Regions from separate parts of the Saccharospirillum sp. ABV4_185 genome, predicted to be linked through region 2. Evidence: predicted binding sites of a transcription regulator. Region 2 holds the regulator's gene; the other holds the start of a gene.

The links. The regulator sigma-54, encoded in region 2, starts transcription at its own class of promoters, with help from an activator protein. The targets are predictions, from matches to a motif close to TGGCACNNNNNTTGCTNT.
Region 1: a site for sigma-54 is predicted at 1,366-1,383, ahead of ACXAE6_RS12305 (sugar phosphorylase). Genes of this name have one in related genera too.

What each region holds. Positions count from the first base shown of each region.
Region 1 covers NZ_JBSWUW010000001.1:2,597,904-2,602,748, reverse strand. The annotation lists gene ACXAE6_RS12315 (GNAT family N-acetyltransferase) at 1-305, opposite strand, end outside; gene galU (UTP--glucose-1-phosphate uridylyltransferase GalU) at 369-1,217, opposite strand; gene ACXAE6_RS12305 (sugar phosphorylase) at 1,471-3,216, shown strand; gene ACXAE6_RS12300 (sulfate/molybdate ABC transporter ATP-binding protein) at 3,260-4,342, opposite strand; gene cysW (sulfate ABC transporter permease subunit CysW) at 4,339-4,845, opposite strand, start outside.
Region 2 covers NZ_JBSWUW010000001.1:2,332,536-2,337,380, forward strand. The annotation lists gene rapZ (RNase adapter RapZ) at 1-153, opposite strand, end outside; gene ACXAE6_RS10925 (PTS sugar transporter subunit IIA) at 159-614, opposite strand; gene hpf (ribosome hibernation-promoting factor, HPF/YfiA family) at 617-922, opposite strand; gene ACXAE6_RS10935 (RNA polymerase factor sigma-54) at 1,070-2,614, opposite strand; gene lptB (LPS export ABC transporter ATP-binding protein) at 2,676-3,401, opposite strand; gene lptA (lipopolysaccharide transport periplasmic protein LptA) at 3,402-3,941, opposite strand; gene lptC (LPS export ABC transporter periplasmic protein LptC) at 3,928-4,494, opposite strand; gene ACXAE6_RS10955 (KpsF/GutQ family sugar-phosphate isomerase) at 4,494-4,845, opposite strand, start outside.

The DNA.
Region 1 (4,845 bases), 270 kb from region 2:
GCCTGACCCAGAGCGTGCTGCAACAAAGCACGCGCCACGCCCTGGCGTAAAAAGCGCGGATCGGTACGCATGGACTTCAATTCGCCATGCGTTTCATCCAGTGCTTTCAACGCCGCACAACCAAGCAACAGATCGTCGCGCCAGGCCGTCCAAAACTGAATATTCGGTTGTTTCAGTGCACTCAAATCGAGTGCATGCACGCTTTCCGGCGGTGAGTGTTCGGCCATGCCCGCCAGATGCGCAGCCAGGAGTTCAACAACGGCCGGATGCTCCAGACCGCCATCGCGAATCTCAATATCAGACATAGAAGTGTTCCGAAAAGTACGTCAAACAAAGCCCGGGTCAGAACGACCCGGGCTGAGGTTTGATCAGGTCAACAGACCTTTTTTGTAGAGGTTTTCGTAGCAGTAGTTGGTGGCTTCGACAAAGCCTTCAACCGAACCGCAGTCAAAGCGTTTGCCTTTCAGGCGATAGGCCATGACCACCCCATCCTGGGCTTGGGTCATCAAGGCATCGGTCAACTGAATTTCGTCGTTCTTACCCGGCGGCGTATTGCGCAGAATTTCAAAAATGTCGGGCGTCAGAATATAACGACCGATGACCGCCAGATTGGAAGGTGCATCTTCCTTCTTGGGTTTTTCCACCATGCTTTTCACGCGGTAGAGACCGTCTTTCATTTCTTCGCCGTCAATCACACCGTATTTGTGGATCTCATCTTCGGGTACTTCCATCACCGCAACGATGCTGCAACGGAATTGATTGAAGACTTTGACCATCTGCGCCAGGACATTTTCCGAGGTTTCTTCAGGCTCGGGCAAACAGAGGTCGTCAGCCAGGATGACACCGAAAGGTTCGTTGCCGATCAGGGTTTCGCCGCAGAGAATGGCATGACCCAGACCTTTCATTTCTTTTTGTCGCGTGAACGAGAAGATGCCCTCATCCATCACATGACGAATCGATTTGAGAAACGCTTCCTTGTTGGAACCATTGATCTGGTGTTCCAGCTCATAGGAAATATCAAAATGGTCGGCAATGGCGCGTTTGCCTCGACCAGTCACAAAGCCGATTTCGTTCAAGCCTGCTTCGATGGCCTCTTCAACCCCATATTGCACCAGGGGTTTATTGACGATCGGCAGCATTTCCTTGGGCAGCGCCTTGGTTGCCGGCAGAAAACGCGTTCCGTAGCCGCCAACGGGGAACATACATTTGCGAATCATTTCCTATCCTCTATTTCTGCTTTGTCTTCAGTTCTAAGCAATTAACTGACCACCCGCAATTGTGGCGCGTTGTTTGCCATATAACGCTATAGCTGGGGTCAGCTGTACAGCCCTGCACCGCTTTGGCGCGCCAATGGCGGTCTGGGGTTGGCACTGTCCTTACACTAACATCGTTGCACCAACATGAAGCATGGCACCAGGATGGTGCGTTACTTCAATTGTCATCATCATACATCAGGTTAGGGAGACTAACATGACAGAAGCCGAGGCCCGTCTGGCGGCTTTTCGAGAATCAGCCGAGCAGCGCCTGACGTTGCTCTACGGTGCAGAACGCGCCCCGGCGGTGACCGATCAATTGATGGGTTTATTGAATCGTTATCAGAGCGCTATTTACCATCACACCCGCAGCGCAAACTGGGATGAAACCGACAATCTGCTGATTACCTACGGCGATGCCATTCGCAATCGCGATGAACCGGGTCTGTTACAGTTGGAACGCTTTCTGGAAGCCTTCTACCCCAGCCTGATCAGCAACATTCACCTGCTGCCCTTCTATCCCTACAGCTCTGACGACGGCTTCTCGGTCATCGACTTTAAACAGGTGCGCGACACCGTCGGCCAATGGGATCATATCGATGCCTTAGCGCGCCGTTTCGGCATTATGTTCGATCTGGTTTTGAACCACTGCTCGCGTGAGAATCTCTGGTTTATCGAATACATTCAAAACCAGGAGCCGGGCTGCAATTACTTTATCGATCTCGACCCCGCTACCGACGTTTCCATGGTCACCCGACCGCGTTCTTCGCCACTGGCCGCGCCCATCAATACGCACCGGGGCACCCGTCATGTCTGGGCGACCTTCAGTGAAGACCAGATCGACCTGAATTATGAAAACCCCGACGTGCTGTTGGCGATGATGGATGTGTTTTTGTTCTATCTGTCAAAAGGTGCACGCCTGGTCCGGCTCGATGCGGTGGCGTTTTTATGGAAGCGATTGGGCACCTCCTGCATTCATTTGCCGGAAACCCATGAGATCGTCAAACTGATGCGCGACATCGTCGATGCCGTTGCGCCCTGGGTCATATTGGTCACCGAAACCAATGTGCCGCACGAGGAAAACCTGTCCTATTTCGGCGAGGGCGATGAAGCCTCGATGGTCTATCAATTTGCGCTGCCGCCGCTGGTGCTCTATACCCTGAACCGCGGTAACGCCGACCTGCTGACCAACTGGGCAATGACGCTGGCACCGCCGCCGCCGCACTGCACCTATCTGAATTTCACCGCCAGCCACGACGGCATCGGCCTGCGCGCGCTCGAAGGCATTTTGCCGGCCTATGAAATTCAAAGTCTGCTCGACTGCATGCACCAGTTCGGCGGCTACGTCAGCATGAAGGCCAACCCCAACGGCAAAGACAGTCCTTACGAGATCAACATCAGTTATTTCGACGCGCTCAAAGGCACCCGCACCGGTGCCGACCAGTGGCAGGTGGAACGTTTTCTGTGTTCGCAAACTTTGATGATGAGTCTGCAGGGCATTCCCGGTTTTTATTTGCAGAGTTTGATCGGTTCACCCAACGACTTGGCCGGCGTTGAACGCACCGGGCGCTTGCGCTCAATCAATCGCAAAACCTGGCAATGGAATGAACTGAATGAGGTGATGACCGACGAGCGCCATCCGTCCTATATCGTCAGCCAGGAACTGGCGCGGCGCATTAAATTGCGGGGTGAGCAGCCAGCGTTTCATCCCGAGGCTCGCCAGCGTGTGGTGGATCTGGATTCGGCGTTTTTTATTCTGCGTCGCGATGCGGACGACAGTCGCGTCTACGGCGTTTTCAACGTCACCGCCGTGCCGCGCACCCTGGACCTGACTCGACTGCTGCCATCGCAGGAAGCCTGGACCTACTTCGATCTGATCAGCGAACAGCATGTCGCCGCCAATGAGGAACTGGCGCTGGCGCCCTATCAGGTGGTTTGGCTGGTACCGGTAAGAAACAGTTAACCGAATAGGGTTCGCCGGTCAGCCAACCGGCGAACCTCACTTATCAGCTTAATGCCACGGCCTGAGGCTGTGCGGCCTCAGTTTCGAAACGATGCCACTGAGTCACCGTCGCAAAAAGGCGCTTGCCACGCTGCACACCTAAACGCTCAAAATCGGTGTGACTGATGGTCGCCAGCCAGGGCTCCACTAACCAATCGGCTTGCAGTTCCAGACGCACCTCAGCACCAACCGGAACAATGGCGGTTACCGTCACCGGCAAATGGGACTGCGCACTGGGTTCGCCCGCCAGGGAAATTTCGTGCGGACGCAACAGCACTTCCTGACGACCGTCGGCCAGATCAGCGACATCCAGATGCGCATCACCGCAGGTTAAAACACCGTCGCGCACCTCGCCTTCCAGACGATTCACATCGCCCATAAATTCAAATACAAAACGGTTCGCCGGTTGCCGATAGAGTTCATCCGGAGTGGCAATCTGTTCAATGCGACCATTGCTCATCACCACCACACGATCGGACAATTCCAGGGCTTCTTCCTGATCGTGGGTCACAAACACGCTGGTAAAATTCAGCTCTTCGTGCAGATGCCGCAACCAGCGACGCAGTTCCTGACGCACCTTGGCATCGAGCGCACCGAAAGGTTCATCCAACAACAGCACGTCTGGCTTCAGCGCCAAAGCACGCGCCAAGGCAACGCGCTGTTGTTGACCGCCGGATAACTGCGCCGGAAAGCGTTCAGCAAAATCATTGAGCCGAACCATTTCCAATAATTGCGTCACCCGCGCGTGAATTTCCGCCTTGGATGGACGTTCACCGCGCGGCAAAGCGCGCAGACCAAAGGCGACGTTCTCAAACACCGTCATATGGCGGAACAAGGCGTAATGCTGGAATACAAAACCGATGCGTCGATCACGCACATGCAGCTGAGTGACTTCACGCTCGCCAAAATAAATACGACCACCATCGGCCTGTTCCAGGCCAGCGATAATGCGCAACAAGGTGGTCTTGCCGGAACCGGACGGGCCCAGCAAACCAATCAGTTCGCCTTCGGCAATATCCAGGTTGATCGGCTCCAACGCCTGAGTGCGGCCAAAGCGTTTGGCAACCTGTTCAATTCGGATGCTCATGCGTGTTTCTCCCGGCGCTCCGCGCGCCTGTCCAGCATGGCCTTGGCGGCCAGCGTCAGCAGTGCCATCAGCGCCAACAAGGACGCACTGGTGAAAGCACCGACAGTGTTGTAATCCTGATACAGCTGTTCAACCTGCAATGGCAAGGTATTGGTCTCACCGCGAATGGCCCCGGCAACCACCGAGACCGCGCCGAATTCGCCGACTGCCCGCGCGTTGGTCAGAATCACGCCGTACAACAAAGCACCGCGAATGTTCGGCAAGGTGACGCGGCGGAAGATGGTCCAGCCGGATGCGCCCAAGGTGACCGCCGCTTCCTCTTCGCGTGAACCCTGGGCCTGCATCAGCGGAATTAATTCGCGCGCGACAAAAGGACAGGTGACAAAAAGCGTTACCAAAACAATGCCCGGCCAGGCAAACATGATCTGAATATCGTTGGCATCCAGCCAGCCACCGAGCCAGCCGTTGCGACCATAGAGCAACAGATAAACCAGGCCAGCAAC
Region 2 (4,845 bases):
GGCGGTCATCCAGTGAACCAGTTCCGGCAACAAGGCTGGTGGCAGGTTATCGATGCAATTAAAGCCAGCGTCTTCAAGCGCGTTCAGAACGGTACTCTTGCCCGACCCTGAGCGTCCGCTGATGATGACCAGCCGGAAATCGGGATGCGCCATGGCGATCAGAGGCCCTGAATAAATTGCTGATAAAGGGTCTGGCTGTCGGCGGCCTGGCGCAGTGATTTCACCAAGGCGCTGTCGTTGAATCGTTCCACCACAGCGGCCAGTAAATTGAGATGATCGTCGGTGGCCGCTTCAGGCACCACCAGCACGAACAAGAGGTCGACCGGTTTGCGGTCGGGAGATTCAAAATCGATGGCTTCGTCGAGTTTGGCGAGCGCGGCGATGGGGCGTTCAATCTGCGCCAGACGACAATGCGGTACAGCAATGCCTTGGCCTAAACCGGTGGAACCCAGGCGCTCACGGGCAATCAGCTGATCGAAAAGATCGACTTCACCAACACCATCGAGTGAAGCCGCCAAGCGTTCGGCCAGACTCTGCAGAACGCGTTTCTTGCTGACACCGAACGCGCCGGTATAGACGCGTTCGGATGAGAGGACCTGGTCCAGTTGAATCATGGTTAACGAGAGTTCCCGTGCATGCGGTCGACCGTTTTTTCTTTGTGCTTGAGCAACTGGCGGTCGAGTTTGTCAGTGATCATGTCAATGGCGGCGTATAAATCATCGTGTGCAGCATCGGCGTGCAACTGAGCCCCTTTGATGTTCAGCGAAGCTTCCGCTTTTTGCCGATTTTTTTCAATACTGAGCGTCACCTGGACGTTGCCAATCTGATCGTAGTGTCGCTCCAGTTTTTCCAGCTTGGAGGCAACATAGTCGTGCAGAGCTTCAGTAACTTCGACGTGTTGACCGCTGATGTTGACTTGCATAGTCCGCTCCTCATGCAGTGACAATGATTCAGGCCATGATGTCGGCCGGCTTCCTTGAGTGCTATCCCTGATTTCAGTCTAGCTCCTGATTCAATCTTTGCGGTGAGAGGCTGCTACTTCAAGCCTGCAGTCGTTCGAAAATCTGATCTAAATCAAACTCTTACGTTCATTTGACGGAGGTATGTGCATGGCCTCCCGGTACTTGGCAATGGTGCGTCGGGCGACCTTGATGCCCTGGTCGCCAAGCAGGGTGGCAATCTTGGAGTCACTCAGCGGTTTGCGCGGGTTTTCCGCCGCGACCAGTTTGCGAATGATGGCGCGAATGGCGGTGCTCGAACATTCGCCACCGCCTTCGGTGCTGACATGGCTGGAGAAGAAATACTTCAGCTCAAAAATACCGCGCGGTGTGTGCATGTATTTTTGCGTGGTGACGCGTGAGATAGTCGATTCGTGCATGTCGACCGCCTGCGCCACATCATGCAGCACCAACGGCTTCATCGCCTCTTCACCGTGTTCGAGAAAACCGCGCTGATGTTCAACGATATTAGTCGCCACTTTTAGCAGCGTTTCGTTACGGCTTTGCAGACTTTTTATGAACCAGCGTGCTTCCTGAAGATGATCTTTAAGGTAGGTGTTGTCGCTGGAATTATCGGCGCGTTTTACCATCGAAGCGTAGGATGCATTGACGCGCAGTTTGGGCGCGATGTCCGGATTTAACTCAACCAGCCAGCGATTGTTTTTGATGTCTTTGCGCACCATGACATCGGGCACCACATATTCGTCTTTGCCGCTTTCAATCTGGTTGCCCGGTCGCGGGTTCAGGCTTTGAATCAGCAGAATAACGTCGCGCAGGTCGTTTTCTTTTAGTCGCGTTTTGCGCATCAGTTGGGCGTAGTCGCGTGCGCCAAGCAGGTCCAAATGATCTTTGACGATCTTAAGCGCTTCCTGTCGGCTGGGGGTTTCTTCGGGCAATTGGTTTAATTGAATGCTGAGACAGTCGGACAGATCGCGGGCGCAAACGCCGGCGGGGTCGAAATGCTGAACGCGGCGCAGTACCGCTTCCACTTCGTCCATTTCCAAGGGGTCGTCTTCACTGGACAATTCTTTGTCCAGGCCTTCAAAAATTTCATCGAGGCTGGACTGCAAATAACCTTCGGCATCGACGCTTTCAATAATGGCTTCGGCGATCAGTCGATCGCGATCGGTCATGGTGGTCAGATTGAGCTGCCAGTTCAGATGATCCCAAAGCGAGTCGGTGGTGCCGTAGACGTTTTCGAAATTGAAATCGTCATCGCCGGAGGGCAAACCATGGCTGGTTGGCGTGTGGGTGTAGATGTCGTCCCAGGACGAATCAACCGCCAGATCATCCGGAATGTGTTCCTGAATTTCCATTTCCTGGCGATTGTCGGAATTGTCGATCAGAGTTTCGGCTTTGGCCCTGTCGCCATTGAGAGCATCACCATTCAGTGAATCGCCATTATGTGATTCGCTGGTGTTGGCATGGCCATGTTCGCCATCGCTGCTGTTGCCGCCGTCGTCTTCGCGAACTTCCAGCATGGGATTGGTTTCCAACGCCTCCTGAATCTCCTGTTGTAAGTCCAGGGTCGACAGTTGCAGGAGACGAATGGCTTGCTGCAGTTGCGGCGTCATCGTCAACTGCTGACTCATTTTAAGTTGTAAGGAGGTCTTCATAGAGGTGTTAATACGCCTTTGGGCCTGTTAATTACAACGAGTCCTGACGGGGATATTGCCGTCATAGCCGGAACTGGTCGCCTAAATATACCTCACGCACGGTGGCGTTGTTGAGTACATCCTCAGCTGTTCCTTCAGCGATGATATGTCCGTTGCCAACGATATAGGCTTTTTCACAGATATCGAGCGTTTCACGGACGTTGTGATCGGTGATCAATACGGCAATGCCGCGATCGCGCAAATGATGAATGATGCCTTTGATGTCGCCTACGGAAATCGGGTCGACACCGGCAAAGGGTTCGTCCAGCAACACCACCGCCGGCTCCATGGCCAGGGCACGGGCGATCTCTACGCGGCGTCGCTCACCACCGGACAGCGCCATACCCAGGCTGTCGCGGATGTGGTTGATGTTGAACTCATCGAGCAGCGATTCCAACCGATCATGGCGTTCGCTGCGCGACAATTCTTTGCGCGTCTGGAGCACGCCGAGAATATTGTCGGCGACACTCAGCTTGCGAAAGATCGACGCTTCCTGAGGCAAATAACCGATACCGTGACGAGCCCGGGCGTGCATGGGCAGTTTGGTGACAGCGGTATCGCCGACGTAGACCTCGCCATTGTCGGCAGGAATCAGCCCAACAATCATATAGAAGCAGGTGGTTTTCCCTGCGCCATTGGGGCCAAGCAGACCGACGATCTGGCCAGGCTCCACGCTGAGGCTGACATCGCGTACCACCGGGCGTTTGCGGTAACTTTTGGCCAGGTGTTTAGCGTGCAATAAACTCATTCAGTCCACCGCTCCTGGCTGGATGATCCAGGTTGCCTGAGGCGCTTCAGGATTTTCTGTCTGGCTGCGTACCGAGCGCACACTGAGCGTTTCTTCAACCAGATTGTATTGGATGTATTCAGCGGTGATTTGGCTGTCATTCTGCTCCAGGCGCCCGCCGCCTTCGGTGATGATGATGTCCTGCTGCGGCCGGTATTCGATACGCTGACCTTCGACATGGATCAACGGCTCGCCAACATCCGGCTGTTCCTGGTAGCGCGCCGGTTCGCCACGCGCTTCGAGAAATTCAATCACACCGGTGGCCGGGTCGCGGGTGACATCAAGGGTATCGGCCCAGACTTCCAGGCTGCCCTGCTTGAGGTGAACGTTGCCCTGAAAATGCGCTTCGCCACTGCCGCTGCGAAAAGCGCCCTGGTCGGCCTGAATGGTCATCGGCTGATCGCGATCTCCGGGCAGTGCCAAAGCGGCGCTGCTGCACAGGCACAGTGCGGCGGCGGTCAAGGCCTTGTGCCAGCGCCGCTTGGAATCAGTCGACCTCATAATGAATGGCTACCTCGGATTGCAAAGTAAGGACGGGATCATCCGTCGTTAGATCGGCGTTGAATCCCACGCCTGTGGCCACCTGCGGGCCCTGGGTGAGTCTAACAGGCTCAGGTGTGCTGACGAAGTCGCCATTTTCGGTCACCTGCAGCCAGTCGGTTGCCAGTTCCCAGCGAGCCAGGTCGCTCAGCTCATGCACTCTGACGGCATTTTCGAAGATAACGTCGCCATTACTGAACAGCGTGGCGGCCTGGGAGCGGATGGTCCAGTCGGGACCGTTGTCGCGAATCAGCCGCACGGTGGGGACCGTCACCTGACTGTTGCCGCTGTCCTGGTAATAGGCAAAGGAGCTGGCCACGGTGTAAAGGCTCGGCTGGCCACTGGTGTCATAGCGGGTCTGCTGGAAGGTGCGGATAAACAGATCCGGTGGGTCTTCCGGCAGTTGTAATTCAGTATTGAAGCTCGGCGGTGCTTCGGCCGGGTGCCACCAGATAATAGCGGCCAGCACCAGGAGCGCGGTTGCGATGGGCAGAACCGTACGCAATCGAGGCATCAGGCCACACCTGCACGCAAAATATCGTGCATATGAACGATGCCGACCGGTCGGTCTGCATCAACGACAACCAGAGCGGTAATCTTGCGCGATTCCATTTCAAACAGCGCTTCGGCTGCCAGGTGTTCGGACGAGATGGTTTTGGCGCCAGCATGCATCACGTCGGCGATCGGCGTTTTATGCAAGTCGATGCCAGCATCCAGGGTGCGGCGCAAATCGCCATCGGTATAGACGCCGAGCAGTTGGCCGTTGTCGTCGACAATCGTGGTCAGACCGAGACCTTTACGGGTCATTTCCAGCAGCGCATCGCGCAGTGGCGTGGTGGGTGCGACGGCCGGAAAGGCGTCGCCG